Regions from separate parts of the Streptomyces sp. NPDC016459 genome, predicted to be linked through region 2. Evidence: riboswitches for the same ligand, from Rfam matches in the RefSeq annotation. Region 2 holds a riboswitch; each other region holds the start of a gene.
The links. Region 2 has a riboswitch for cobalamin ahead of ABZ567_RS08685 (ribonucleoside-diphosphate reductase subunit alpha). Riboswitches for the same ligand answer to the same signal wherever they lie in the genome.
Positions count from the first base shown of each region.

Region 1: linked by a shared signal. The riboswitch ahead of ABZ567_RS00295 (cobalamin biosynthesis protein) and the one ahead of ABZ567_RS08685 (ribonucleoside-diphosphate reductase subunit alpha) in region 2 are both predicted to bind cobalamin.
Region 3: linked by a shared signal. The riboswitch ahead of cobN (cobaltochelatase subunit CobN) and the one ahead of ABZ567_RS08685 (ribonucleoside-diphosphate reductase subunit alpha) in region 2 are both predicted to bind cobalamin.
Region 4: linked by a shared signal. The riboswitch ahead of ABZ567_RS23265 (energy-coupling factor ABC transporter permease) and the one ahead of ABZ567_RS08685 (ribonucleoside-diphosphate reductase subunit alpha) in region 2 are both predicted to bind cobalamin.

Region 1 is NZ_JBEYCR010000001.1:50,997-58,260, reverse strand. It holds gene ABZ567_RS00305 (putative cobaltochelatase) at 1-1,019, opposite strand, end outside; gene ABZ567_RS00300 (cobyric acid synthase) at 1,219-2,751, opposite strand; gene ABZ567_RS00295 (cobalamin biosynthesis protein) at 2,748-3,722, opposite strand; cobalamin riboswitch at 3,756-3,888, opposite strand; gene ABZ567_RS00290 (hypothetical protein) at 4,010-4,231, opposite strand; gene ABZ567_RS00285 (inorganic phosphate transporter) at 4,244-5,512, opposite strand; gene ABZ567_RS00280 (hypothetical protein) at 5,917-7,044, shown strand.
Region 2 is NZ_JBEYCR010000002.1:653,959-661,222, reverse strand. It holds gene ABZ567_RS08705 (LuxR C-terminal-related transcriptional regulator) at 1-205, shown strand, start outside; gene ABZ567_RS08700 (DUF3311 domain-containing protein) at 329-592, shown strand; gene mctP (monocarboxylate uptake permease MctP) at 589-2,214, shown strand; gene ABZ567_RS08690 (GNAT family N-acetyltransferase) at 2,314-2,814, shown strand; cobalamin riboswitch at 2,863-3,002, shown strand; gene ABZ567_RS08685 (ribonucleoside-diphosphate reductase subunit alpha) at 3,135-5,513, shown strand; gene ABZ567_RS08680 (ribonucleotide-diphosphate reductase subunit beta) at 5,513-6,529, shown strand; gene def (peptide deformylase) at 6,597-7,226, opposite strand.
Region 3 is NZ_JBEYCR010000004.1:395,956-403,219, reverse strand. It holds partial or broken gene ABZ567_RS14245 (ATP-binding cassette domain-containing protein) at 1-497, shown strand, start outside; gene cobN (cobaltochelatase subunit CobN) at 542-4,159, opposite strand; cobalamin riboswitch at 4,235-4,386, opposite strand; gene ABZ567_RS14235 (cobalamin biosynthesis protein CobG) at 4,741-6,084, shown strand; gene ABZ567_RS14230 (precorrin-8X methylmutase) at 6,081-6,734, shown strand; gene ABZ567_RS14225 (precorrin-2 C(20)-methyltransferase) at 6,731-7,264, shown strand, end outside.
Region 4 is NZ_JBEYCR010000010.1:78,096-85,359, reverse strand. It holds gene dhaK (dihydroxyacetone kinase subunit DhaK) at 369-1,361, shown strand; gene dhaL (dihydroxyacetone kinase subunit DhaL) at 1,388-2,008, shown strand; gene ABZ567_RS23270 (PTS fructose transporter subunit IIA) at 2,005-2,445, shown strand; cobalamin riboswitch at 2,483-2,719, shown strand; gene ABZ567_RS23265 (energy-coupling factor ABC transporter permease) at 2,748-3,446, shown strand; partial or broken gene ABZ567_RS23260 (energy-coupling factor ABC transporter substrate-binding protein) at 3,443-3,745, shown strand; gene cbiQ (cobalt ECF transporter T component CbiQ) at 4,091-4,840, shown strand; gene ABZ567_RS23250 (ATP-binding cassette domain-containing protein) at 4,846-5,730, shown strand; gene ABZ567_RS23245 (NADPH-dependent 2,4-dienoyl-CoA reductase) at 5,902-7,264, shown strand, end outside.

The sequences.
Region 1 (7,264 bases), on a different contig from region 2:
GGCTCCTCGCCCTTGAACCGCTCCAGGGTCTCGTCGAGCTTCTCCTCGTCGAGGCCGGGCGCGTCGAAGGGCGAGCGCCGCCGCCGGTGGGGGAGGGCGAGGAGTGCGGCCTGCCGTACGTCGTCGGACGTGACGTCGGTGCGTCCCGCCCACGCGGCGAGCGCGGTCGCGGTGCGGGCCATGACGATGTCGGCGCGCATCCCGTCCACCTCGAACGCGGCGCAGGTCGCGGCGATCTGGAGCAGGACGGCGTCCCCGAGCGTCACCCGCGGCAGCAGCGCGCGGGCGGCGGCGATCCGGTCGCGCAGCTCGGCCTCCTCGCCCGCCCAGCGCGCGGCGAACGCGGCCGGGTCGTCCTCGAAGGAGAGCCGTCGCCGGACGACCTCGACCCGCTGCTCGGGCTCGCGCGACGCGGCGACCTCCACCGTGAGCCCGAACCGGTCGAGCAACTGCGGCCGCAGTTCGCCCTCTTCGGGGTTCATGGTCCCGACGAGCAGGAACCGGGCGGCATGCCGTACGGAGACGCCTTCGCGCTCGACGTAGGAGGAGCCCATGGCGGCGGCGTCGAGCAGGAGGTCGACGAGGTGGTCGTGGAGCAGGTTGACCTCGTCGACGTACAGGATGCCCCGGTGGGCGTCCGCGAGGAGCCCCGGCTCGAAGGCCTTCACGCCGTCGGCGAGCGCCCGCTCGATGTCGAGCGCACCGACGAGCCGGTCCTCGGACGCGCCGACGGGCAGCTCGACCATCCGCGCGGCCCGTGCGGCCCCGGGGGCCTCGTCGTGCGGTCCGTCGGGGCAGCCGGGGTCGGGCGAGCCCGGGTCGCAGCTGAACCGGCAGCCCGGCACGACCGGCACGGCCGGCAGCAGACCGGCGAGCGCCCGGACGGCGGTGGACTTCGCGGTCCCCTTCTCCCCCCGCACGAGGACACCGCCCACGGCGGGGCTGACGGCGTTCAGGAGCAGCGCGAGCCGCAGGTCGTCCATGCCGACGACGGCGGTGAACGGATACCGGGTGCTCATCGGGTGGTCACTCCTTCGGATCGCTGAGGTTCGCACGACGGCCCGCGGCCGCCGCCGGCGGGTGGCCGCCCACAGGGGCCACCCGCACTGTTCTCGACACGTGGTTCGGGTGATGCGGGTGAGAACCCCCGCACGCCCGGAGGCCGTACACGCCCCCGCCTACTCGCGGCCGGGCCTCCGGCCCGACTTGCCCCCGCGCTCACGGCGCCCCCGGCGGCACGAACGGCAGGCCCGCCGGGGCCCCCTCCTCGATCAGCCGCAGCAGCGCGTCCGTGTCCGCGTGCTCCTCGATCAGGTCGCCCAGCCGGTCGAGCTGTTCCTCGCGCAGCGCCCCGAACGACGTGTCCGGCGCCGGCACGAACCGCCGCCCGGCCGCCGCCGCGACCTCCCGCAGGAACGCCCGCCGGAACCCGTCGCTCTCCAGGGAGCCGTGCCAGTGGGTGCCCCAGACGGAGCCGACCCGGCAGCCGTCGAGAGCGCGTCCCGTGTCATCGGAGAAGAACGGCTCCCCGCCGTCCACCGAGGCGACCCCGTGGTGGATCTCGTACCCCTCGGCCCGTTCCCCGAGCGCCACGCCGACCGGCCGGGCGAGGGTCTTACCGGGCGCGAACCGGACCCGTACGGGCAGCAGTCCGAGCGCGTCGACGGCGCCCGCCCGCGACTCGACCTGGTCCTCGATGTGCTCGCCGAGGATCTGGAAGCCGCCACAGATCCCGAGCACGGGCAGCCCCGCGGCCGCGCGGCGGGCCAGCTCGTCCGCAAGGCCCCGCTCCCGCAGCCACGCCAGCGCCCTGACCGTGCCGCGCGTGCCGGGCACGACGACGAGGTCCGCGTCGACGAGTTCCTCGGGCCGGTCGACGAACCGGACGACCACGCCCGGCTCGGCCGCCAGCGCGTCGACGTCCGTGAAGTTGGACATCAGCGGTACGGCGCAGACGGCGACCCGCAGGATGTCCGCGCCGACCGGCGGCGCCACGACGGACTCGCGGACGGTGCCGCGCAGCGACACCCGGAGGCCGTCCTCCTCGTCGATGCCGAGCCCGTGCGCGTACGGCAGGACGCCGAAGGTCCGGCGCCCGGTCAGCCCGTGGAGCATGTCGAGCCCCGGTTCGAGCAGGGTCACGTCACCCCGGAACTTGTTCACGAGGTACCCGGCGACGAGCGACTGGTCCTCGGGGCTCAGCAGCGCCGTCGTGCCGAAGAACTGGGCGAAGACGCCGCCCCTGTCGATGTCCCCGACCACGACCACGGGCAGCCGCGCGGCCCGGGCGATGCCCATGTTGACGATGTCCGTGCGCCGCAGGTTGATCTCGGCCGGGCTGCCCGCGCCCTCGCAGATCACGGCGTCGTACATGCCCCGGAGTTCCTCCAGGCACGCCATCACCGGCTCGAACAGTTCCTTCTGCCGTCCCCCGTGATAGCCCTTCGCGCTCAGTTCCCCCACCGGCTTGCCCATCAGGACGACCTGGCTGGACCGGTCGCTGCCCGGCTTGAGCAGCACCGGGTTCATCAGCGCGGTCGGTTCGACGCGGGCGGCCTGCGCCTGCATGGCCTGGGCCCGCCCGATCTCGGCGCCCTCACGGGTCACGAAGGAGTTGAGGGACATGTTCTGTCCCTTGAACGGCGCCACCTTCAGGCCCTTGCGGACCAGCCAGCGGCAGATGCCGGCCGTCACGACGCTCTTGCCGGCGTCGGACGTGGTCCCGGCGACGAGCAGCCCCCCACCCCTCATGCGTTCCTCCGCTTCAGCGCGCTCACGATCAGCCGGCCGCCCACGCAGGCGGCCAGGGTCAGTGCGGTGACCCGGCGGGACAGCCGGACCGCCCGGTCGATGTCGGCGACCTCGACGGGCCGCCCCTCCCCGTTGAGCACCGGCCGGTGTTCGACCCGGCCGGCGTACGAGAGGGTCCCCCCGAGCCGTACGCCGAGCGCGCCCGCGAAGGACGCCTCCACGGGCCCGGCGTTGGGACTGGGGTGCTGCGGGGCGTCCGCCCGCCAGGCCCGGACGGCCCCGCGCGGGTTCCCGCCGGCGACGGTGGTGAGCGCGGCCGTCAGCCGCGCCCCGGGCCAGCCGGCGAGGTCGTCGAGCCGGGCCGAGGCCCAGCCGAAGCGGCGGTGGCGGGGGGACTTGTGGCCGACCATCGCGTCCAGGGTGTTGACGGCCCGGAAGCCGAGCAGACCGGGCACGCCCGCGACCGCGCCCCAGAAGAGGGCGCCGACCACGGCGTCGGAGGTGTTCTCGGCGACCGATTCGACGACCGCGCGTGCCATCGCCGGTCCGTCGAGGGACTGCGGGTCGCGTCCGCACAGGTGCGGCAGCCGTTCCCGGGCCACCTCCAGGTCCCCCGCGGCGAGCGCCCCGCCGATCGCGCGGGCCTCCCGGCCCAGGGTCGTACCGCCGACGACGGCCCAGACGGAGGCGGCGGTCAGGGCCACGGCGGCGGTCGGCCGGTTGCGTACGGCCCGTGCGGCGAGCGCGCCCAGGGCGGCGGTGGAGCCGACGCAGACGGCGGTGTGCAGGGCGCCCCAGCCTCGGTGGTCGTGGTGGAGGCGCTGTTCGACCGCGGCGGCCGCCCGGCCGAACGCGGCGACGGGGTGTCCACGGCGGGGGTCTCCGACGAGCAGGTCGACGGCGAGACCGGCGGCCGCTCCGTACGCGAATCGGTCCGGGGAGAGGCGGCTGGTTCTTCTGCGGCCGGGCATGGCGCATGTCCTCACTCAGGGTCCGCGCCCTGGATCGACGTGACCGGCGGCGAGAGTTCCTGACTCCCGGACCCCTTGGATCCGGTCACAGTGGCGGGACCGCGCCGGATTCGCACCGGACTTCCTCTGCTGCCGCCGTAATGGCCTCGGCAGTCCACCACGCCCCGAGAACAGCCGTCAACTCACCTTGACCTGCACCGCGTCACTGTGCGAAGCGCCACAGACACGACGGCCGGGCGGCCCGTACCCGAAGGTACGGACCGCCCGGCCGGTGTCCTGCGGGACCGTCAGACGACGATCAGGTAGATGCCGTACGCGACGGCCGTGAGGCACAGGGCGAAGCACGCGTAGGCGCCGGTGCGGGCCAGGGCGGCGGAGCCTCCCTGCGCGGCGGCCTGCTCCTGCTTGGAGAGGCCGATGATGCCGAGGGTGAAGAGGCCCACGAGGGCGACGGTCGCCACGAGGCTGACTCCGAAGACGGAGCCGAGGGCTGCCCAGTCGATCTTCATGTCGTTCGTTCCTTAGACCGTTGCGGCGGGGGCCGGGGGAGCGGCCGGGTCGGTGGGAGCCGGCGCGGGGATGGTGGTCTTGAGGTCCTCGTCCGTGACGGCGGCGACGGAACCGGCCGGCGGCGGCGGGGTGACGGCCGCCATGGCGGTGGTCACCACACCCGCGGGCTCGGCGTCGAGGTCGTCGGCGGTGACGTTGTGGTGGTCGACCGGCTTGCGGCGGGAGAGCGACCAGATGACGGCCGATCCGCCGACCAGCAGGACCGCGACGGCGGCGATGCCCCAGGGTCCCTGCTTGGTGAGGAACTCGGCACCGGCGCCGACCAGGCCCGCGGCGGGCAGGGTCAGACCCCAGGCGACGAACATCCGGGTCGCGGTCGACCAGCGGACGACCCCGCCCTTGCGGCCGAGACCGGCGCCCATCACGGCACCCGAGCAGGACTGGGTGGTGGAGAGGGAGAAGCCGAGGTGCGAGGAGGCCAGGATGACCGTCGCGGCGCTGGTCTGGGCGGCGAAGCCCTGCTGCGGCTGGAGGTCGGTGAGGCCCTTGCCCATGGTGCGGATGATGCGCCAGCCGCCGAGGTAGGTGCCAAGGGCGATCGCGACGCCGGCGGAGACGATGACCCAGAGGGGCGGGTTGGAGCCGGGGGCGACGACGCCCTGGGTGACCAGGGCCAGGGTGATGATGCCCATCGTCTTCTGGGCGTCGTTGGTGCCGTGGGCGAGGGAGACGAGACCCGCGGAGGCGATCTGGCCGACCCGGTAGCCCTTGGCGGTGTGCTTCTCGTCGGTCTTGGCACCGATCTTGTACGTCAGCCGGGTGGCCAGCATCGCGGCGAGACCGGCGACGAGCGGCGCGGCGATGGCCGGGATCAGGACCTTGGTGACGATGGTCGGACCGTTGACCGCGGACCAGCCCGCCGACATGACCGCGGCGCCGATGAGGCCGCCGAAGAGCGCGTGGGAGGAGCTGGACGGCAGGCCGAGGAGCCAGGTCAGCAGGTTCCACAGGATGGCGCCCACGAGCGCCGCGAAGATCACTTCTGTGCGAATGCCCTCTTCGTTGATGATCCCGCCGGAGATCGTCTTGGCGACCTCCACGGACAGGAACGCGCCGACGAGGTTCAGCACGGCGGACATGGCCACCGCCGTCTTCGGTTTGAGAGCGCCGGTCGAGATGGTCGTGGCCATCGCGTTCGCGGTGTCGTGGAAACCGTTCGTGAAATCGAACACGAGAGCTGTCACGACCACAATGGCGAGCAGCAGCGTGATGTGTTCCATTTACCCAGGCAATCGTTTGACGTCAGTGGCTAGCCGAACGTAGGCAACCTGAGTGAACGGAAGGTGAACTGGGTCGGGCGTTGTGGTGTCCCGATCCGGTGTCAAGGGATTCCGCTTACGGTCCGGGCGCGCGAGCCGTCCACGATGCGGGCACCCGCAACCCCGGGTAATCCCGGCTTTCACCAGGCATAGGCGACCTGCCCCGGTTCCTCCCCCGCCACCCGGTTCCGCTCCCTGGACCGCGCCACCCGACCGGGCGACCCCACGAAGGAGACCCATGTCACTCCCCGGAGTGGCCCGGAGGGGTCGCGTCACTCAACGCAGTGGCCGGAAATGATCCCTGCCTCCCCCCGCACGGGTCCGTCCGGTGGCAGCTCGGGCCCTCCCTGCCGAGACTGGGGAGCGTGCGCCCGGCTACAGCGACGGCAGCAGCCGTCACCACCCTGCTCGGTGTCGGCGCGGCCGCGGTCGCGGCCGGCCGGTACGCCAGCGACGTCGCCCTCAAGGCGCCGTCCGGACCTCCCCTGCCCGGGGACCCACGACTCACCGTGCACACCGTCGGCCCCGAGCGGATCACCCTCACCCGCAGCCTGGCCTCGCTGCGCCCCGGAACGTACGGCCTCGAAGGCCCCCGCCTCCACGCCGTCGTCGGCCCCGTCCTCGACCGGGTCCCGCACACCGCCGACACCGTCGTCCGGCGGCTGGAACGGGTCGAACTCGGGGCGCTCGGCCCCGGCGCCCGCGTCCGGTTCACCCCCCAGCTGCACCGCGGCACACCGCTCGGCGCCCTCGGGCTCGCCCACGAGGACGTCGAGATCCCCGGCGAGCTCGGCCCCCTCCCCGCCTGGCTGGTGCCCGGTCCCCGCCCGACCTGGGTGATCGCCCTGCACGGCCTCGGCACCACCCGCGAGCACCCGCTGAACGTCGTCCCCTTCTACACGCGCCGCAGGGTCCCCGTCCTCCTCCCCGCCTACCGCGGCGACGAAGGGGCGCCCGCCGTCCGGGACGGCCTGGCGCGGTTCGGCGACTCCGAGTGGCGCGACGTCGACGCGGCCATCCGCTACGCCGTCCGCCGGGGCGCGGACTCCGTCGTCCTGCACGGCTGGGGGACCGGCGCCTCCATGGCCCTGCGCGCCGCCGCCGAGTCGGGGGTGCGCGACCGGATCGCCGGCCTCGTCCTCGACTCCCCCGTCCTGGACTGGGAGGCCACCGTCCGCAACCTCGCCGCGGCCCGCCACGTCCCGGCGCCGCTGCTCCCGCTCGCCGTCCGCGCCGCCCAGGGCAGGACCGGCCCGCACGGCGATCTGCTCAGGGCCGCCTCGGCGCCCGACGCCCTGCGCGTCCCGGTCCTCCTCCTGCACGGCCCCGACGACACCATCGCCCCCTGGGAACCGTCCCTCGAACTCGCCGCCCGCCGCCCCGACCTGGTCTCGTCGCAGACCGTCCGGCACGCCCCGCACGCGGCCATGTGGAACGCGGACCCCGTCCGCTACGAGGAGTGCCTGCGCCGCTTCCTCACACCGCTCCTCTAGAACGGGCCCGGCACCGCGCCCGGAACCACCTGCGGAACCTTCCGCCGGAGCCTCCACCGGGCCCTGCACGAGGCTCCCTCCCCGCGCCCGTTCCGGCGGGCCGGTCCATTCCGATTGGGTTTTCGGGCCGTCAGCGGGAAGACTGCCCCCGTGACGTCTCGAAAGCCCGATGAACCATTGGCGCGCAACTCCAGACTCCGACTCGTCCGCCCACGGGCCC
Region 2 (7,264 bases):
GCGCCGGGACGCGCACGACCTCTCCCCGCAGGAGCGGGAGTTGCTCATGCTCCTCGGCATCGGCTGCACGGACGACATCGCCGCCCGGCGGCTCGGGATCTCCCTGCGGACCGTGCGCCGGATGAGTTCGGAGCTGATGAACCGGCTCGGCGCGCGCAGCCGATTCGAGGCGGGCGTACGGGCCGCCAAGGAGGGCTGGCTCTGACCCGGCGACCCCGACGGCCCCATGAATCACTTCCGTTATGCGGACAGGGGTTCCATGGAGCGTGGCCGTCCCCTAGATTTCCCCACCATTAACGAGGTGATCAGCGAGGGGACGGGAATCGCCATGTCAGACACGCCAGATACGACACAAGGGAAACAACCCACCATCACACCCATGCGGGTGGTGATCGGACTCTGTCTGTTCGCCCCGTTCGTGGCGATGCTCTGGGTGAGCTCCTACGCGAAGACCGAACCGCTCTTCGCCGGCATCCCGTTCTTCTACTGGTACCAGATGCTCTGGGTGCTGGTCTCCACCGTGCTCACCATGGTCGCCTACAAGCTGTGGCAGATCGACCAGCGCGGCCGCAAGGGTGGTGACGCGCGATGAAGGACGGCGTGAACGGCGTCGCACTCGCCGTCTTCATCTTCTTCTTCCTGGCCGTCACGGTCATGGGCTTCCTCGCCTCGCGCTGGCGCAGGGCGGAGAACGAGAACAGCCTCGACGAATGGGGCCTGGGCGGCCGGTCGTTCGGCACCTGGGTGACCTGGTTCCTGCTCGGCGGCGACCTCTACACCGCGTACACCTTCGTCGCCGTCCCGGCGGCCATCTACGCGGCGGGCGCGGCCGGCTTCTTCGCCGTGCCGTACACGATCCTGGTCTACCCGCTGATCTTCACCTTCCTGCCGCGCCTCTGGTCGGTCTCGCACAAGCACGGCTACGTCACCACCTCGGACTTCGTACGCGGCCGCTACGGCTCCAAGGGCCTGTCCCTCGCGGTGGCGGTCACCGGCATCCTCGCCACCATGCCGTACATCGCGCTCCAGCTCGTCGGCATCCAGGCCGTCCTGGACGTGATGGGCGTCGGCGGCGGCGAGACCACCCACTGGTTCATCAAGGACCTGCCGCTGCTCATCGCCTTCGGTGTCCTCGCGGCGTACACGTACTCCTCGGGCCTGCGGGCGCCCGCGCTCATCGCCTTCGTCAAGGACACCCTGATCTACATCGTCATCGCGGTGGCGATCATCTACATCCCGATCAAGCTGGGCGGCTTCGACGAGATCTTCGCCAAGGCCGGCGAGGCCTACGCGCAGACCAACCCGGCGACGGACAAGCCGCGCGGGTCGCTCGTCCCCGGCGAGGCCGGCCAGTGGACGTACGCGACGCTCGCGCTCGGCTCGGCGCTCGCCCTGTTCATGTACCCGCACTCCATCACGGCGACGCTGTCGTCCCGGAGCCGTGAGGTCATCCGCCGCAACACCACGATCCTGCCGCTGTACTCGCTGATGCTGGGCCTGCTCGCGCTGCTCGGCTTCATGGCGATCGCCGCCGGCATCCAGGTGAAGAACGGGCAGCTCGCCATCCCGCAGCTGTTCGAGACGATGTTCCCCGACTGGTTCGCGGGCGTCGCGTTCGCCGCGATCGGCATCGGCGCGCTCGTCCCGGCCGCGATCATGTCGATCGCCGCGGCCAACCTCTTCACGAGGAACATCTACAAGGACTTCATCAAGAAGGACGCGACCCCGGCGCAGGAGACCAAGGTCTCCAAGATCGTTTCGCTCCTCGTGAAGGTCGGCGCGCTCGCCTTCGTCCTCACCATGGACAAGACGGTCGCGATCAACTTCCAGCTGCTCGGCGGCATCTGGATCCTGCAGACCTTCCCGGCCCTCGTCGGCGGCCTCTTCACCCGCTGGTTCCATCGCTGGGCGCTGCTCGCCGGCTGGGCCGTCGGCATGCTCTACGGCACGGTCGCCGCGTACGGGGTCGCCAGCCCGACCCAGAAGCACTTCGGCGGCTCCTCCGCCGAGATCCCGGGGATCGGCGAGATCGGCTACATCGGTCTCACCGCCTTCGTCCTCAACCTCCTCGTCACGGTCGTCCTCACCTTCGTCCTCAAGGCCGTCAAGGCCCCCGAGGGCATCGACGAGACCTCCCCCTCGGACTACACGGCCGACGCCGGTGACGCCGGCGTGCAGACCGACATGCCGAAGCTCGCCGCCGAGACGCGCTGACCCCACACACCGGCCCACGCACGGCCGCACGCGAAGGGCCCGGGATCTCCACCAGGAATCCCGGGCCCCTTCTCGTCCCCGGGAAGGCACACTGCCCTCATGGACTTCACCATCAGGGCGGTACGGCTGGAGGAGTACGAGGCGCTCGGAGAACTCACCGCGGGCACCTACTTGAACGACGGGCTGCTGCAGCACGGGGCGGAGGACTTCTACCTGGAGGTCCTGCGGGACACCGCCCGGCGGGCGCGCGAGAGCGAGGTGCTCGTCGCCGAGGACGCCGAGGGGACGCTCCTCGGCGGGGTGACCTTCGCCACCGGCGACACCCCCTGGGCGGACATCGCGGTCGCGGGCGAGGCCGAGTTCCGGATGCTCGCCGTCGCCCGTGAGGCCCGCGGCCGGGGCGTCGGAGAGGCCCTCGTACGGGCCTGCGTCGACCGCGCCCGGGCCCTGCCGGGGAGCGAGCGGATCGTGCTCTCCACGGACGTGCGGATGCTCTCCGCGCACCGGATCTACGAGCGCCTGGGCTTCGTCCGCACCCCCCACCGGGACTGGGAACCGACCCCCGGCCTTCTGCTGCTCACCTACGCCCTGGAGTTCTGAAGCCGGGCGGCGACACAACATGTGGGGGGTGCGATGAGTGGAGCCCCCCACATGTATGCTCGTGCTCGCTGTCGACGCAGGGGAATCCGGCGCGAATCCGGAACTGTCCCGCAACGGTGTGCTTCGTACGAATGCATCACATTCGTACGAGGTGAGTCCGAGGACCTGCCGGCAGCGCACCCGGTCCGTCCGTTCCGGGTGCCACTGACGTCCGGGCCTCGCGGAGTGGGCCGGTGGAAGCGTCGCGTCCGGCGTTACGGACGCCCGCGTGCCCGCCTTCCCCCGCCGCGGCCCCGAGCCGAGCGAGGGAGAGCCCCCACGTGACCATCGCGCCCGCCGATCCGGCGTCCGCCGAGGCTTCCGCGGTCGAGAGCGACGGCCCCGGGACCGTGCTGCTGCGGACCCTGACCGACCTCACCGCCGATCTCCCCGACACCGACCCCGGCAAGGTCGCCGCCGCCGCGCTCCGCGGCCGCAACGCCACGTCGGACGAGGCGGAGCTGCGCGAGCTGGCCACCGAGGCGGCCGCGGGCCTGATCGCGGAGGACCCGGCGTACTCCCGGCTCGCCGCCCGGCTCCTCACGGTCACCATCGCCGACGAGGCGGCCGGCCAGGGCGCCTTCTCCTTCTCCGCCTCCGTCGCCGTCGGTCACCGCGAGGGCCTGATCGCCGACCGCACCGCCGAGTTCGTCGCCCAGCACGCGGCCCGCCTGGACGCGACGATCGACCAGGCCGCCGACGACCGCTTCGGCTACTTCGGTCTGCGCACCCTCTACTCGCGCTACCTGCTGCGCCACCCGATCACCCGCCAGGTCGTCGAGACCCCGCAGCACTTCATGCTGCGCGTTGCCTGCGGCCTCGCGGAGGACGACAGCACCCGGGCCCTGGACGAGGTCACCGCGCTCTACGGCCTGATGAGCCGCCTGGACTACCTGCCGTCCTCCCCCACGCTCTTCAACTCCGGCACCCGCCACCCGCAGATGTCCTCCTGCTACCTGCTCGACTCCCCGCTGGACGAGCTGGACTCCATCTACGACCGCTACCACCAGGTGGCGCGCCTCTCGAAGCACGCGGGCGGCATCGGTCTCTCGTACTCCCGCATCCGGGCCCGCGGTTCGCTGATCCGGGGCACCAACGGGCACTCCAACGGCATCGTGCCGTTCCTGAAGACCCTCGACGCCTCCGTCGCCGCCGTGAACCAGGGCGGCCGCCGCAAGGGCGCCGCCGCCGTCTACCTGGAGACCTGGCACGCGGACATCGAGGAGTTCCTGGAGCTCCGTGACAACACGGGCGAGGACCAGCGCCGCACGCACAACCTGAACCTGGCGCACTGGATCCCGGACGAGTTCATGCGCCGCGTCAACGCCGACGCCGACTGGTCACTGTTCTCCCCCGCCGACGTGCCCGAGCTGGTCGACCTGTGGGGCGAGGAGTTCGACGCCGCCTACCGCGCGGCCGAGGCGGCGGGCCTGGCCCGCAAGACGATGCCGGCCCGCGACCTGTACGGCCGGATGATGCGGACCCTGGCCCAGACCGGCAACGGCTGGATGACCTTCAAGGACGCCTCGAACCGTACGGCCAACCAGACCGCCGAGCCCGGCCACACCGTCCACTCCTCGAACCTCTGCACGGAGATCCTGGAGGTCACCGACGACGGCGAGACGGCCGTCTGCAACCTGGGCTCGGTCAACCTCGGCGCGTTCGTGGACACCACCGCCCGGGACATCGACTGGGAGCGCCTCGACGCCACCGTCCGCACGGCCGTCACCTTCCTCGACCGCGTCGTCGACATCAACTTCTACCCGACCGAGCAGGCGGGCCGCTCCAACGCCCGCTGGCGGCCGGTGGGCCTGGGCGCGATGGGCCTCCAGGACGTCTTCTTCCAGCTGAAGCTGCCGTTCGACTCCGCCGAGGCGCGCGCGCTCTCCACCCGGATCGCCGAGCGGATCATGCTCGCCGCGTACGAGGCCTCCACCGACCTCGCCGAGCGCAACGGCCCGGTCCCCGCCTGGGACAAGACCCGCACCGCCCGCGGTGTCCTGCACCCGGACCACTACGACGTGGAGCTGAACTGGCCGGAGCGCTGGGCCGCGCTGCGCGAGCGGATCGCCGCGGTCGGCATGCGCAACAGCCTGCTCCTGGCGATCGCGCCGACGGCGACCATCGCCTCGATCGCGGGCGTCTACGAGTGCATCGAGCCGCAGGTCTCCAACCTCTTCAAGCGCGAGACGCTCTCCGGCGAGTTCCTCCAGGTCAACTCGTACCTGGTGGACGAGCTGAAGCGGCTCGGCGTGTGGGACGCGCAGACCCGTGAGGCACTGCGCGACGCCAACGGCTCGGTGGCCGGCTTCACCTGGGTCCCGGCCGAGGTCCGCGAGCTGTACCGCACGGCGTGGGAGATCCCGCAGCGCGGCCTGATCGACATGGCGGCCGCCCGCACCCCGTTCCTCGACCAGTCGCAGTCGCTGAACCTGTTCCTGGAGACGCCGACCATCGGCAAGCTGTCCTCGATGTACGCGTACGCCTGGAAGCAGGGCCTGAAGACGACGTACTACCTGCGCTCCCGCCCGGCGACCCGGATCGCCCGCGCGGCGCAGGCGTCGACCGTGGCCACCGCCCCCATCCCCGTACAGGCGACCCCGGAAGACGCCGTCGCCTGCTCCCTCGAAAACCCCGAGTCCTGCGAGGCCTGCCAGTGATGAGCTCCACCGAACGGAAGAACCTCCTCGACCCGGGCTTCGAGCTGACCCTCCGTCCGATGCGCTACCCGGACTTCTACGAACGCTACCGCGACGCGATCAAGAACACCTGGACCGTGGAGGAGGTCGACCTCCACTCGGACGTCGCCGACCTCGCCAAGCTCACCCCCGGTGAGCAGCACATGATCGGCCGCCTGGTCGCGTTCTTCGCGACCGGCGACTCGATCGTGTCGAACAACCTGGTCCTGACGCTCTACAAGCACATCAACTCCCCCGAGGCGCGCCTCTACCTGTCGCGCCAGCTCTTCGAGGAGGCCGTGCACGTCCAGTTCTATCTGACGCTGCTGGACACCTACCTGCCCGACCCGGACGACCGCGCCGCCGCGTTCGACGCCGTCGAGGAGATCCCCTCCATCCGCGAGAAGGCACAGTTCTGCTTCCGCTGGATGGACTCGGTCGAGAAGATCGACCGCCTGGAGACCCAGGCCGACCGGCGCCGCTTCCTGCTGAACCTGATCTGCTTCGCGGCCTGCATCGAGGGCCTGTTCTTCTACGGCGCCTTCGCGTACGTGTACTGGTTCCGCTCCCGCGGTCTGCTGCACGGCCTGGCGACGGGCACCAACTGGGTGTTCCGGGACGAGACGATGCACATGAACTTCGCCTTCGAGGTCGTGGACACCGTCCGCAAAGAGGAGCCGGAGCTGTTCGACGCGGAGCTTCAGCAGCAGGTCACGGACATGCTGAGGGAGGCCGTCGAGGCGGAGCTGCAGTTCGGTCGCGACCTGTGCGGCGACGGTCTGCCGGGCATGAACACCGAGTCGATGCGCGAGTACCTGCAGTGCGTCGCCGACCAGCGCCTGCAGCGCCTCGGCTTCGCCCCGGTGTACGGCTCGGAGAACCCGTTCGCGTTCATGGAGCTCCAGGGCGTCCAGGAGCTGACCAACTTCTTCGAGCGCCGCCCGTCCGCCTACCAGGTGGCGGTCGAGGGCTCGGTGGACCTGGACGAGGACTTCTAGGACCCGCTCGTACGAGAAGGGCCCCGCGCTCCGAGGAGTGCGGGGCCCTTTCGCGTCGGTGCGGAGCTCAGGCGTTCGGCACCGTCTCGTAGCGCGGGGTGCCCTCTTCCATCTGGCGCAGGGCGTCCTTGCGGTCGCGCTTGGAGAGGCGGTCGATGTACAGGTAGCCGTACAGGTGGTCCGTCTCGTGCTGGAGGCAGCGGGCGAAGTAGCCGGTGCCGCGCACCTTGATCGGGTTGCCCGCGGCGTCCTGGCCGTGGACCTCCGCGTAGTCGGGGCGGGCCAGCTCGGCGTAGGCGGTCGGCACGGAGAGGCAGCCCTCGTTGGACTCGTCCAGGACGCGCTGCTCGGCCGGGAGTTCCCGGAGGACGGGGTTGACGACGACACCGGTGTGGCGGACGCCCTCGTCGTCGGGGCAGTCGTAGACGAAGACCTTGAGGTCCACACCGATCTGGTTCGCGGCGAGGCCCACGCCCTCGGCGGCCTTCTGGCTGGCGAACATGTCGTCGATGAGGGACGCGAGCGAGTCGTCGAACTCGGTGACGTCCTTGCACTCCTTGTGGAGCACCGGGTTGCCGACGACGGTGATGGGGCGCGCCGTGCCGCGCTCGCGGTACGCGAGCTCGCGCGCCTCGCAGTCCTCCGTGTCCACGACGAACCCGTCGTTGGTCTGCTCGTCAGTTTCCTGCTGCGTCATGTCCGGCGCGTGCCTTCCTCGGAACCCCAGTGAACGAT
Region 3 (7,264 bases), on a different contig from region 2:
ACCTGGACGCGGGCGAGCGGCTCCTGGTCACCGGGCCGAACGGCGCCGGGAAGACCACCCTCCTGAAGGTCCTGGCGGGTGAACTCGCGCCGGACGCCGGCACCGTGAGCGCCCCGGGCCGGGTCGGACTGCTGCGTCAGGAGACGGCCCCGCCCGCCGACCCCCGTACGGTGGGCGAGGCCTTCGGAGCGGACCGCGCGGACGAACTGCTCGCGCTCGGTCTCTTCTCCGCCGGGGACCTGACGACCCCGGTCCGGTACCTGTCGACGGGACAGCGCCGGAAACTGGAACTGGCACGGCTCGTCACCGAGCCCGCCGATCTGCTCCTCCTCGACGAGCCGACCAACCATCTGGCCCCGGCGCTCGTGGAGGAGATCGAGGCCGCGCTCGCGCTGTACCGGGGCACGCTGGTCGTGGTCAGCCACGACCGGCGGCTCCGGGCGGGCTTCCGGGGCCGCCGTCTCGAACTTGCCCCGGAGTCCCTGGTCATGAGCTGACGCGCCCGGAGAGTCCCGTCCGGCCCGCCACGCCCCGTACAGGTCTAGTCGTCGTCGCCTTCGAGGTCGCCCTCGGTCTCCAGGAACACCTGGCGCAGGGCGGCCAGCGTCTCCGGGTCCGGCTTCTCCCACATGCCGCGCGACTCGGCTTCGAGGAGCCGCTCCGCGATGCCGTGCAGCGCCCACGGGTTGGCCTCCTTCAGGAAGGCCTGGTTCTCCGGGTCGAGGACGTACTCCTGCGTCAGCTTGTCGTACATCCAGTCGGCGACCACGCCGGTCGTGGCGTCGTACCCGAAGAGGTAGTCGACCGTCGCCGCCAGCTCGAACGCGCCCTTGTAGCCGTGGCGGCGCATCGCCTCGATCCAGCGCGGGTTGACGACACGCGCGCGGAAGACCCGGGAGGTCTCCTCGACGAGCGTGCGGGTGCGGACGGTCTCCGGGCGGGTCGAGTCCCCGATGTACGCCTCGGGGGCCGTGCCCTTCAGGGCGCGGACCGTGGCCACCATGCCGCCGTGGTACTGGAAGTAGTCGTCCGAGTCCGCGATGTCGTGCTCGCGGGTGTCGGTGTTCTTCGCGGCGACCGCGATCCGCTTGTACGCCGTCTCCATCTCGGCCCGCGCCGGGCGCCCTTCGAGCCCGCGCCCGTACGCGTACCCGCCCCACACCGTGTACACCTCGGCGAGGTCCGCGTCCGTCCGCCAGTCACGCGAGTCGATCAGCTGGAGGATGCCCGCGCCGTACGTGCCGGGCCGGGAGCCGAAGATACGGGTGGTGGCGCGCCGCTCGTCGCCGTGCTCGGCGAGATCGGCCTGCGCGTGCGCCCGTACGAAGTTCTCCGAAGCGGGCTCGTCCAGGGCCGCCACAAGCCGTACGGCGTCGTCCAGGAGGCCGATGACGTGCGGGAACGCGTCCCGGAAGAAGCCCGAGATCCGCAGCGTGACGTCGACGCGCGGACGGCCCAGCTCCTCCGGGGGGATGGGTTCGAGGCCGTTCACCCGGCGCGAGGCCTCGTCCCACAGCGGGCGGACGCCGAGCAGGGCGAGCGCCTCCGCCACGTCGTCGCCCGCGGTGCGCATGGCGCTGGTGCCCCACAGGGAGAGGCCCACGGACGTCGGCCACTCGCCGTTGTCGGTGCGGTAGCGCTCCAGGAGGGAGTCGGCGAGCGCCTGCCCGGTCTCCCAGGCCAGCCGGGACGGCACGGCCTTCGGGTCGACCGAGTAGAAGTTCCGGCCGGTCGGCAGGACGTTGACCAGACCGCGCAGCGGCGAGCCGGACGGGCCCGCCGGGACGAAACCGCCGTTCAGGGCGTGCACGGCGTGCGTCAGCTCGTCGGTGGTGGCGGCCAGGCGCGGCACGACCTGCTCACAGGCGAAGCGGAGCACGGCGTGCACCTCGGCGCCGTAGGCGGCGGCCACGGTCGGGACGGCGTCCACGGACCACTCCGCCGCCTCCATCGCCTCGACCAGCTCGCGCGCCTTCGCCTCCGCCTCGTCGGCGGTGGTGCGGGTCGCGGCCGACTCGTCGAGCCCCAGCGCCTCGCGCAGGCCCGGGAGCGCCTGCGTACCGCCCCAGATCTGGCGGGCGCGCAGGATGGAGAGGACCAGGTTGACGCGGCCCTCGCCCTCCGGGGCGCCGCCGAGGACGTGCAGGCCGTCGCGGATCTGGGCGTCCTTGACCTCGCACAGCCAGCCGTCGACGTGCAGCAGGAAGTCGTCGAAGCCGTCGTCCTCCGGGCGCTCCTGGAGACCGAGGTCGTGGTCGAGCTTCGCGGCCTGGATCAGCGTCCAGATCTGGGCGCGGATCGCGGGCAGCTTCGCCGGGTCCATGGAGGAGATCTGCGCGTACTCGTCGAGCAGCTGCTCCAGGCGCGCGATGTCGCCGTACGAGTCGGCGCGGGCCATCGGCGGCACCAGGTGGTCGACGAGGGTCGCGTGGACGCGCCGCTTGGCCTGGGTGCCCTCGCCCGGGTCGTTGACGAGGAACGGGTAGATCAGCGGGATGTCACCGAGGGCCGCGTCGGGGCCGCAGGCGGCGGACAGGCCGGCGTTCTTGCCGGGCAGCCACTCCAGGTTGCCGTGCTTGCCCAGGTGGACCATGGCGTCGGCGCCGAAACCGCCGTCCTCGGCGCGGGCGGCGATCCAGCGGTAGGCGGCCAGGTAGTGGTGGGACGGCGGGAGGTCGGGGTCGTGGTAGATCGCGATCGGGTTCTCGCCGAAGCCGCGCGGCGGCTGGATCAGGATGAGGAGGTTCCCGCGCCGCAGGGCCGCCAGGACGATGTCGCCCTCCGGGTTGCGGGAGCGGTCGAGGAACATCTCGCCGGGCGGCGGGCCCCAGTGCTCCTCGACGTGCGTCCGCAGCTCCTCGGGGAGGGTCGCGTACCAACGCTTGTAGTCGGCGGCCGGGATGCGGACCGGGTTGCGGGCGAGCTGCTCCTCCGTCAGCCAGTCCTGGTCGTGGCCGCCGGCCTCGATCAGGGCGTAGATCAGCTCGTCGCCGTCGCCGGAGACCAGGCCGGGAAGCTCCTCGGCGGGCCCGAAGTCGTACCCCTCCGCGATCAGTCGGCGCAGGAGGGAGACGGCGGAGGCGGGGGTGTCCAGGCCGACGGCGTTGCCGATGCGGGAGTGCTTCGTCGGGTACGCGGAGAGGACGAGCGCCAGCTTCTTCTCGGCGTTCGGGATGTGCCGGAGCCGGGCGTGCCGGACGGCGATCCCGGCGACGCGGGCGGCACGTTCGGCGTCGGCCACGTACGCGGGCAGACCGTCCTCGTCGATCTCCTTGAAGGAGAACGGGACGGTGATCAGGCGGCCGTCGAACTCGGGCACGGCGACCTGGCTGGCGGCGTCCAGCGGCGAGAGGCCCTCGTCGTTCTCCTCCCACGCGGACCGCGAACCGGTCAGGCACAGCGCCTGGAGGATCGGCACGTCGAGCGCGGCGAGCGCCCCCGCGTCCCAGGCCTCCTCGTCGCCGCCGGCCTGCGCCTGCGCCGGCTTGGTGCCGCCCGCCGCGAGGACGGTCGTGACGATGGCGTCGGCGCCCCGGAGGGTGTCGAGCAGCTCCGGCTCGGGGGCGCGCAGGGAGGCGACGTACAGCGGGAGCGGCCGCGCGCCGGCGTCCTCGATCGCGTCGCACAGGGTGCCGATGAAGCCGGTGTTGCCGCTCATGTGGTGGGCGCGGTAGTAGAGCACGGCGATGGTCGGGCCGCTCTCGTTCCGCGCGGTCCGGTCGAGCGGGCCCCAGGTGGGGGCGGCGGCCGGGGCCTCGAAGCCGTGGCCGGTGAGCAGGACGGTGTCGGAGAGGAAGCGGGCCAGCTGCTCCAGGTTCCCCGGGCCGCCGTGCGCGAGGTAGGCGTGGGCCTCGGTGGCGACGCCGATGGGGACGGTGGAGGCCTCCATCAGCTGTGCGTCGGGGGCCTGTTCGCCGCTGAGGACGACCACGGGCCTTCCGGCGGCACGGACCGCGTCCAGGCCCTCCTCCCAGGAACGGAGACCGCCGAGGAGCCGGACGACGACGAGGTCGACGCCGTCCAGGAGGGCGGGCAGGTCGGAGAGGGGGAGACGGGCGGGGTTGGCGAAGCGGTACTCCACCGGGCCGCCGGCCGAGGCAGCGTTCGCCGCGCGGGCGCTGAGCAGGTCGGTGTCGGAGTGCGACAGCAGCAGAAGCATGGCGAGCGCAGGCCTTCCTCGGGGTTGTCCGCGCCCCGGGTGGTCGTATGGGTTGGGGCCTCCCCTGCTCGGGCGAAGCCGAGAGCCTGGGGAAGGGAGTTCCTGACTCACCGCCCCCGAAGTGCGTCGCTGCGCACAGCCGGACCGGCTCACAGTGGCGGGACCGCGCCGGAGTCTCACCGGGCTTCCTCCCCGGGGTCCGGGGACCCCATGCCGATCTGCATCCTAGATCGTGCCGCGGAGGGACGGGACGGGCCACCGGGTCGACCTGATCACACCGGCCGAGGGGGCGGGGCCCCGTAGGTACGCCGACCGCCGGGCCGATCCCGCCCGTGGCCGCCCGGCCTCCCGTTGGTACGCCGACCGCCGGGCCGATCCCGCCCGTGGCCGCCCGGCCTCCCGTTGGTACGCCGACCGCCGGGCCGGTCCCGCCCGTGGCCGCCCGGCCTCCCGTAGGTGCGCCGACCGCCCGGCCGGCTCGGCCCGTGGCCGCCCGGCCGCCCACCGCGCCCACGTCCGTCGCGGCGTCGGCCTGATCACACCCGGTGGCCGCCCTGTTCCCCGTAGGTATGCTCGCCGCCATGCCGCCCACCCCACCCACGACGCCCGAACCGGGCGAAGCTCGTATACGGGACCGTGGCGACGCCTGCCCGGGGGCGCTGCGCCTGCATCCCGCCGAGGACGGCCGCCTGGCCCGACTGCGGCTCCCCGCAGGCCGTCTGACGTCTCATCAGGTCGAGACGCTCGCGGCCGCGGCGGAGACCCTGGGCGACGGGCGGATCAGCATCACCTCGCGCGGCAACGCGGAGCTGCGGGGCCTCGCGGACGACTGCGGGGCGGCGCTCGCGGCGCTCCTCGCGGACGCGGGCCTGCTGCCCTCCCCCACCCACGAGCGCGTCCGCAACATCGTCGCCTCGCCCACCGCGGGACTCGACGGACTCGGCCACGCGGACGTGCAGTTGTGGGCGCGCGGACTGGACGCCGCACTGTGCGCCGAGCCCCGGGCGGCGTCCCTCTCGGGACGGTTCCTGTTCGTCCTGGACGACGGTCGCGGCGACGTGGCCCCGCTCGGCGGGGATGTGAGCTTGGTCGCAGACGAGGACGGATCCGTCCTCGTGCGACTGGGTCCGCAGGTCTTGCGGCTCGCTGCCGCCGACGCCGTCCGCTCCGCCCTCGCCGCCGCCCTCGCGTTCCTCGACGCGGCCGAAGCGGCCGGCAACGGGGCCTGGCGACCCCGCGAACTGCCCGACGCGCACGTGCCGGACTGGGCCCGCGCCCTGGCGGCCGCCGGGATCGCGGCCGAATCCGTACCCCTCCCCGTACCGCCGCTGCCCGTGTCCCGTCCGCCGGCGCCCGGGGTGCTCGGCGCCGACGCGCTGTACGTCCTCGCGCCGCTCGGCCGGCTGACCGCCGCTCAGCTACGGGCCCTGCTGCCGGCCGACGAGGTGCGGCTGACGCCCTGGCGCGGGGCGGTCGTCGTCGGCCCCACGGGCTCTGCGGAAGCCGGCCCCACCGGGGCAGCAGAAGCGGGCCCCACCGCGCCGGCGGAAGCGGCCCGCACCGGGTCGGCCGTCGACGGACCCGCCGCCCGGCTCGCCCGCCTCGCGGCGTACGGGCTGATCACCCGGTCCGACGACCCCGGCGCCGGGGTCACCGTCTGTACCGGGCGGCCCGGGTGCGCCAAGTCCCTCGCCGACGTACGGACGGACGCCCGCGCCGTGCCCGCGGGGCCGGTGCCCGTGCACTTCTCCGGGTGCGCACGCGGCTGCGGGCACCCGTACGGCGACTGGATCGAGGTCCTCGCCACCGGCGACGACACCTATCTGGTGGACGGCGTCCCCACCCCCCGCGCCTCCCTGCCCGCAGCGGTCGGAGCGGCCCGTACCCCTGTCGACCACACGCCCCCCACGTCCCACACGAGATGAGCGAGAGCGACACCATGTTCGACTACGAGAAGGACGGGGCGGAGATCTACCGCCGGTCCTTTGCCACGATCCGCGCCGAGGCGGATCTCGCGGGCCTGCCCGCCGACGTCGCCCAGGTGGCGGTCCGGATGATCCATGCCTGCGGCATGACCGACCTCGTGCGGGACATCGCCTACTCCCCCGGCGTGGTCGCGAGCGCCCGCGCCGCCCTCCGGGCCGGCGCGCCGATCCTGTGCGACGCCCAGATGGTCGCGAGCGGCGTCACCCGCAGGCGCCTGCCCGCCGACAACGAGGTGGTCTGCACGCTCTCGGACCCGTCCGTGCCGGACCTGGCCGCCGAGCTCGGCACCACCCGCTCCGCCGCCGCCCTCGAACTGTGGCGGGACCGCCTCGAAGGCTCCGTCGTCGCCATCGGCAACGCGCCCACCGCCCTCTTCCACCTCCTGCAGATGATCGCCGAGGGTGCGGGGAAGCCCGCCGCCGTCCTCGGCATACCGGTCGGCTTCATCGGCGCCGCCGAGTCCAAGGACGCCCTCGCCGCCCAGGACCTCGGCCTCGAACACCTCGTCGTGCGGGGCCGGCGCGGCGGCAGCGCGATGACGGCCGCCGCGATCAACGCGATCGCCCACGAAGCGGAGATCCAGCAGTGACCGCCACCGGAAAGCTCTACGGCGTCGGCCTCGGCCCCGGCGACCCGGACCTCATGACGGTGGCGGCCGTGAAGGCCATCGCCGGCGCCGACGTGATCGCGTACCACTCGGCCCGCCACGGCCGCTCCATCGCCCGCTCGATCGCCGCCGAGCACCTCCGCGAGGACCACATCGAGGAGCGCCTGATGTATCCGCTCACGGTGGAGACCACGGACCACCCCGGCGGCTACCGGGGCGCCCTGGACGACTTCTACGAGGAGGCGTCGGCCCGCCTCGCCGCGCACCTCGACGCGGGGCGCACGGTCGCCGTACTCGCCGAGGGCGACCCGCTGTTCTACGGCTCGTACCAGCACATGCACAAGCGGCTCGCGCACCGCTACGACACGACCGTCATCCCCGGCGTCACGTCCGTCAGCGCCGCCGCCGCCCGCCTCGGCGAGCCGCTGTGCGAGGCGGAGGAGGTCCTCACGATCATTCCCGGCACCCTGCCGGAGGACGAGCTGACGGCCCGGCTCGCGGGCACCGACTCG
Region 4 (7,264 bases), on a different contig from region 2:
CGCGGTCCCGTTCACATGACCCCCCACGGTCTTGCTGAAGTTGACGATCCGTCCGATCCACCTCGGACGGCCTCGCCCTCATACCCCCGCCCGTTGCTCCCATACACCCTCGGGAACGCACCTCGCCGTTCTCCGTGTGGGGAGCGGCGTCTTTCCGCACGGCGCATCCGACGTGCCGAGTGGCGCCGCAGCGGTCCTGTGCGGACCAGGGGGTGTCTGACACATGATCACCGCGCGGGGATGTGCATGCCCGGTCGCCTTGCCTTGCCGTACGGGCGTCGGCCCGTGAGTCTGGGTGGGTGCCGGGCCACTCCGACCTGCCAGGACCTGCACAGCGGCTTGTCTGTCCGTCTCATCAGGAGGTACTCATGAGGATGCTCATCAACGTTCCCGAGACCGTGGTCGCCGACGCGCTGCGGGGGATGGCGGCCGCTCATCCCGAGCTCACCGTCGACGTCGAGCGGCGGGTCGTGCTGCGGCGGGACGCGCCCGTGGCGGGGAAGGTCGCGCTGGTCTCCGGCGGCGGGTCCGGGCACGAGCCGTTGCACGGGGGGTTCGTGGGGCCCGGGATGCTGGCGGCCGCCTGCCCCGGGGAGGTGTTCACGTCTCCGGTGCCCGATCAGATGGTGCGGGCCGCGGCGGCCGTCGACAGCGGCGCCGGGGTGCTGTTCGTCGTCAAGAACTACACCGGTGACGTGCTGAACTTCGAGATGGCGACGGAACTCGCGGAGGACGAGGGCATCCAGGTCGCCAAGGTCCTCGTCGACGACGACGTCGCCGTGACGGACAGTCTGTACACGGCGGGCCGGCGTGGCACCGGCGGCACGCTCTTCGTGGAGAAGATCGCGGGCGCTGCCGCCGAGGAGGGCGCGCCCCTCGAACGGGTGGAGGCGATCGCCCGCCTGGTCAACTCACGCTGCCGGTCTTTCGGCGTGGCCCTGGGCGCGTGCACCACCCCCGCCAAGGGAAGCCCCACCTTCGACCTGCCGGCCGGGGAACTGGAGTTGGGCATCGGCATCCACGGCGAGCCGGGCCGTGAGCGGCGGCCCATGATGACCTCCCGGGAGATCGCGGACTTCGCCGTCGACGCCGTCGTCGAGGACCTCCGCCCGTCCGGGCCGGTGATCGCGCTGGTCAACGGCATGGGCGCGACCCCGCTCCTGGAGCTGTACGGCTTCAACGCCGAGGTGCAGCGCGTGCTGGGCGAGCGGCGCGTGCCGGTGGTCCGTACCCTAGTCGGGAACTACGTGACCTCGCTGGACATGGCCGGCTGCTCGGTGACGCTGTGCGAGGTGGACGAGGAACTCCTCCGCCTCTGGGACGCTCCCGTGCAGACGCCCGCGCTGCGCTGGGGTCGGTGAGACGAGGGATGGGAGAGGGGACCGGCATGACGGAGGACTTCGGCGCGGACTTCCTGGTGCGCTGGCTGACCGCGGTGGCCGAGGCCGTCGACCGTGAGGCGGACCGGCTCACCGAGCTCGACTCGGCCATCGGCGACGCCGACCACGGGGCCAATCTGAGGCGGGGGTTCACCGCCGTCACCGAGACCCTGGCCGAGGAGTCGCCGGCGACACCGGGCGCGGTGCTGACCGTCGCCGGACGGCAGCTGATCTCCACCGTGGGGGGCGCGTCGGGACCGCTGTACGGCACGCTGCTGCGTCGTACCGGCAAGACCCTCGGCGACGACGAGCGGGTCACCCGGGCACGGTTGGCGGAGGCGCTCGGCTCCGGCGTGACGGCCGTGTCGCAGCTGGGCGGCGCGCAGGCGGGCGACAAGACGATGCTGGACGCGCTCCTCCCGGCCGTGGAGGGCCTGCGGGAGTCGTTCGAGGCGAGCCGCGCCGCCGCCGAGGAGGGCGCTCTCGCGACCGTACCGCTGCGGGCGCGCAAGGGCAGGGCCAGCTATCTGGGTGAGCGGTCGGTGGGGCATCAGGACCCGGGGGCGACCTCGTCCGCGCTGCTGTTCACCGCGCTGGACGACACCGCGCGTGCGGAGGGGGCGTCATGAGCGGCGGGAGCCGGGGCGGGCCGGTCCGCGACGGTTCCGTGCGGGTCGGCATCGTGCTCGTCTCGCACAGTGCCGCCGTCGCGACCGCAGTGGCCGAGCTGGCCAGAGGGCTGTCCGGTGGCGGCGACCTGGCGCCGATCGTCCCCGCCGGCGGGACTCCGGACGGTGGTCTGGGGACGAGTTCCGGGCTGATCTGCGAGGCGGCGAAGGCCGCGGACCGGGGCTCGGGAGTGGCGATCATGGTCGACCTGGGGAGCGCGGTGCTCACCGTGAAAACGTTGCTCGCCGAGGGCGACGAGCTTCCCGAGGGCTCCCGTCTGGTGGACGCGCCGTTCGTCGAGGGCGCGGTCGCCGCGCTGGTCACGGCGAGCGCGGGAGCGGACCTCGACGCGGTGGTGGCGGCGGCGTCGGAGGCGTACGCCTACCGCAAGGAGTGACAGCGCTGTGTGAGCGAGAAGCCGCGCCGGGTGGCGACCGTGTTGTGATGTACCTGGTCAACACACTAGTGTCGCAGGGCCTTGGTGTTCGGGAAACCGGTGCAGTACCGGTGCGGCCCTCGCCACTGTGATCGGGAGGTCCGGCTCCACCCCCGCGGGATGTCACCCTCGGGGAAGCCACTGGACCGCGATGGGAGACCGTCGTGGTGTGGGAAGGCGGAGTCCGGGCGTATGACCGTCAGCCAGGAGACCGGCCAGGGTGCGTTGTCCATCCACGAGGTGCTGGAGAGGGTCTCCCAACCATGCATATAGCCGAGGGGTACCTACCCCCTGTGCACGCGGCCGCCTGGGGCGTCGCGTCCGCACCGTTCATCGTCCACGGGGTCCGCGCGCTGACCCGCGAGGTACGGTCCAACCCCGAGTCCACTCTTCTGCTCGGCGCCGCCGGCGCCTTCACCTTCGTCCTCTCGGCTCTCAAACTGCCGTCCGTGACCGGTAGTTGTTCCCATCCGACCGGTACGGGTCTGGGCGCGATCCTGTTCCGGCCGCCGATCATGGCGGTCCTGGGGACGATCACCCTGCTCTTCCAGGCCCTGCTGCTCGCCCACGGAGGGCTCACCACGCTCGGCGCGAACGCCTTCTCGATGGCGATCGTCGGGCCCTGGGCGGGTTACGGCACGTACCGGCTGCTGCGCCGGTCCGGTACGCCGCTGATGGTCGCCGTCTTCTTCGGCGCGTTCGTCGCCGACCTGTCGACGTACTGCGTGACCAGTGTGCAGCTGGCGCTCGCCTTCCCGGACCCGGGCAGCGGTGTGGCCGGGGCGCTCGCCAAGTTCGGCGGGATCTTCGCCGTGACGCAGATTCCGCTGGCCGTGAGCGAGGGCCTGCTGACCGTGCTCGTGATGCGGCTGCTCACGCAGTCCAGCAAGGGCGAACTGATCCGGCTCGGCGTCCTCGCCGGGCGGACGGCGGAGCAACGCGAGGAGGCGGCCGCGCGATGAGCCGGAACGCGAAGATCAACGCCCTGTTGCTGCTCGTCGTCGCGGCGCTCGCGGTACTGCCGCTGGCGCTGGGGCTCGGGGATCACAAGGAGGAACCGTTCACCGGGGCGGACGCGGAGGCGGAGACCGCGATCACGGAGCTCCGGCCGGACTACGAGCCGTGGTTCACGCCGCTGTACGAGCCGCCGTCCGGGGAGGTCGAGTCCGCGCTGTTCTCGCTCCAGGCGGCGCTGGGCGCCGGTGTCCTCGCGTACTACTTCGGTCTGCGGCGAGGGCGGAGGCAGGGCGCCGCACGGGCCGGGGCGACCGGGGCGGACGGGGCCGCCGGGGCTGCTGAGGCATCGGGGGTCGTCGGGCCTGCTGGGGTCTCTGGGCCTGCTGGGGCCGCCGGGCCTGCTGGGGCTGCCGGGGAGGTCGGGGTCTCCGGGGCTGCTGAGGCCTCCGGGGTCGCCGAGGCCGCTGAGCCTGCTGGGGCCGCTGAGCCCGCTGGGGCATCCGAGGCCGCCGGACCTGCTGCGGCCGCTGAGCCCGCCGGGGCGTCCAGGGCTGCCGGGGGCCTCGTGGACGGTGCGGTCGCGGCGCCCGGAGCCCGGGAGCCGGGCGGCCCGGGAGTTCCGGCCGACGGGCGGGACGCGTAGCCGCCGATGCTGCCGATCGACGCGGCGGCGCACAGCAGCCGCTGGCGCCGCCGTCATCCCGCCGAGAAAGCGCTGCTCGGCTTCGGTCTGACCCTGTGCGCGGTCTGTCTGCCGCCGTGGCCGGGGGCGGTGCTCGTGGCCGCGGTCACGCTCGGGGTGCTGCTCGGGCCGGCCGGTGTGCCGGGCCGGGCGCTGTGGCGGGCGTTCCGCGTCCCGCTCGGCTTCTGTGTCACGGGCGCGGTTCCGCTGCTCTTCGAGGTGGGCGGCGCCCGGGGGCTCGTCGCGTTCGCCCCGGGAGGTCCGGTCCAGGCGGTCGAACTGCTCCTGCGGACCGCGGCGGCTTCGCTCGGAGTGCTGTTGTTCGCGTTCACCACGCCGGTCTCCGACGTCCTGCCCCGGCTCGTCCGGGCGGGGGTGCCGGCGCCGGTGGTGGACGTGGCGCTCGTGATGTACCGGATCATCTTCCTGCTGCTCGACTCGCTGTCCAGGATCCGGCAGGCCCAGGCCGCCCGGCTCGGGCACACCACCCGGGCCGCGGCCTGGCGCTCGCTCGCCGGTCTCGGCGCGACGACGTTCGTCCGGGCCTTCGACCGGGCGCAGCGCCTGCAGTCGGGGCTCGCCGGGCGGGGGTACGACGGGACACTGCGGGTGCTGGTTCCCGGGTGCGTGCCGTCGCGCCGGTTCCTCGCCGCCACGGGCGCCCTGCTCGCGGGGCTCGTCGCCCTCACCCTCGTACTGGAAAGGTTCCTGCCGTGACGTCCGTGACGCCTCCGCCGCATTCGCCGCCCGCCTCCCTTGCGGCTCCCGTGGTGGAGCTGGTGAACGCGGGCTTCGCCTACGAGGAGGGCCCGGCCGTCCTGTCGGGCGTGAACTTCCCGGTGGTGCGGGGGCGCGCGGTCGCGTTGCTCGGGCGCAACGGCAGCGGCAAGACGACCCTGCTGCGGCTGCTGAGCGGCGGGCTTCGCTGCGGGAGCGGTTCGCTGGTCCTGGACGGGGCGGAGGTGGCGTACGACCGGAAGGGGCTGACCCGGCTGCGGACCACCGTGCAGCTGGTGACGCAGGATCCGGACGACCAGCTGTTCGCCGCCTCGGTCGGCCAGGACGTGTCGTTCGGTCCGATGAACCTGGGGCTGCCCGAGGACGAGGTGCGGGTGCGGGTCCAGGAGGCCCTGGAGGCGCTGGACATCGTGGCCCTGGCGGACCGGCCGACGCATCTGCTGTCGTACGGGCAGCGCAAGCGGGCCGCGATCGCGGGAGCCGTCGCGATGCGGCCGAAGGTGCTGATCATGGACGAGCCGACGGCCGGGCTCGACCCGCACGGGCAGGAACGGCTGCTCGACGCGCTCCGGCGGCTTCGGGAGGCCGGGACGACGGTCCTCATGGCGACGCACGACGTCGACCTGGCGCTGCGGTGGGCGGACGAGGCGGCGGTGCTCTCCCCCGCCGGTCTGCGCACGGGTCCGGTCGCCGAGCTGCTCGCGGACGACGCGCTGCTCGACGCGGCCCGGCTGCGACGGCCCTGGGGCACGGCCGTGGCCAGGCTGTTGCGGGCACGGGGCCTGCTGGCCGCGGACGCGCCGGAGCCGCGGACGCCGGAGGACCTCGACGTGCTGCTTGAGGCGGCGGCACGGCCGGTGACCGAGTAGCCGAGTAGAGGCGCCCGTGTCGCGGAAGGTGGAGCCGTTGCAGCCACCAAATGACGGGCGCTCCTGTTACCGAGTAGTACACATCACGTCCCCGACCTTCTGCAACTAGTTGCATAACAGGAAGGGGTCCCCTACAACTGAGGGCGACCATCCCGCGCGAGGAGGCGCCCCATGACCCCGTACCCGCACCTGCTGAGCCCGCTCGACCTCGGGTTCACCACCCTGCCCAACCGGGTGATCATGGGCTCGATGCACGTCGGCCTCGAAGAGACCGAGCACGGCTTCGAGCGCATGGCCGCCTTCTACGCCGAGCGGGCACGCGGCGGTGTGGGCCTCATCGTCACCGGCGGCATCGCGCCCAACGACGCCGGGCGCCCGTGGGACGGCGGGGCCAAGCTCACCACCGCCGACGAGGTCGCCGAGCACCGGCTGATCACCGACGCCGTGCACGGCGCCGGCGGCCGGATCGCGATGCAGATCCTGCACTTCGGCCGGTACGCGTACCACCCCGCCCTCGTCGCGCCCAGCGCCCTCAAGGCCCCGATCAGCCCCTTCGTACCGAACGAGCTGACCGACGCCGAGGTCGAGCAGACCGTCGAGGACTACGCACGCTGCGCCGAACTCGCCAAGGAGGCCGGTTACGACGGCGTCGAGGTGATGGGCTCCGAGGGCTACCTCATCAACGAGTTCATCGCCTCCGCCACCAACCAGCGCACCGACCGGTGGGGCGGCTCCTACGAGAACCGCGTCCGCTTCCCGCTGGAGATCGTCCGCCGCATCCGCGAGCGCGTCGGCGAGGACTTCATCCTCGTCTACCGCCTCTCCATGCTGGACCTCGTCCCCGGCGGCTCCACCCTGGAGGAGGTCGTCCGCCTGGCCAAGGAGATCGAGGCCGCGGGCGCCACCATCATCAACACCGGCATCGGCTGGCACGAGGCGCGCATCCCCACCATCGCCACCTCCGTGCCGCGCGGGGCCTACACCTGGGTGACGAAGAAGCTGATGGGCGAAGTCTCCGTACCGCTCGTCACCAGCAACCGCATCAACACGCCCGAGGTCGCCGAGGAGATCCTCGCCGACGGACGCGCCGACCTGGTCTCGCTGGCCCGCCCCTTCCTCGCGGACCCGGACTTCGTCGCCAAGGCCACGGCCGGGCGCGCCGACACCATCAACACCTGCATCGGCTGCAACCAGGCCTGCCTCGACCACACCTTCAACCTGAAGATCACCTCCTGCCTGGTCAACCCGCGCGCGTGCCACGAGACCGAGCTGGTCCTCTCCCCCACCCGCCGCGCCAAGCGGATCGCCGTCGTCGGCGCCGGCCCGGCCGGCCTCGCCTGCGCGGTGTCGGCCGCCGAGCGCGGCCACTCGGTGACCCTCTTCGACGCCGCCGACGAGATCGGCGGGCAGCTGAACGTCGCCAAGCGGGTCCCCGGCAAGGACGAGTTCCACGAGACGCTGCGCTACTTCCGCGTGCAGCTCGCCGAGCGCGGGGTCGACGTGCGCCTCGGCACCCCGGTCGCCGCCACCGACC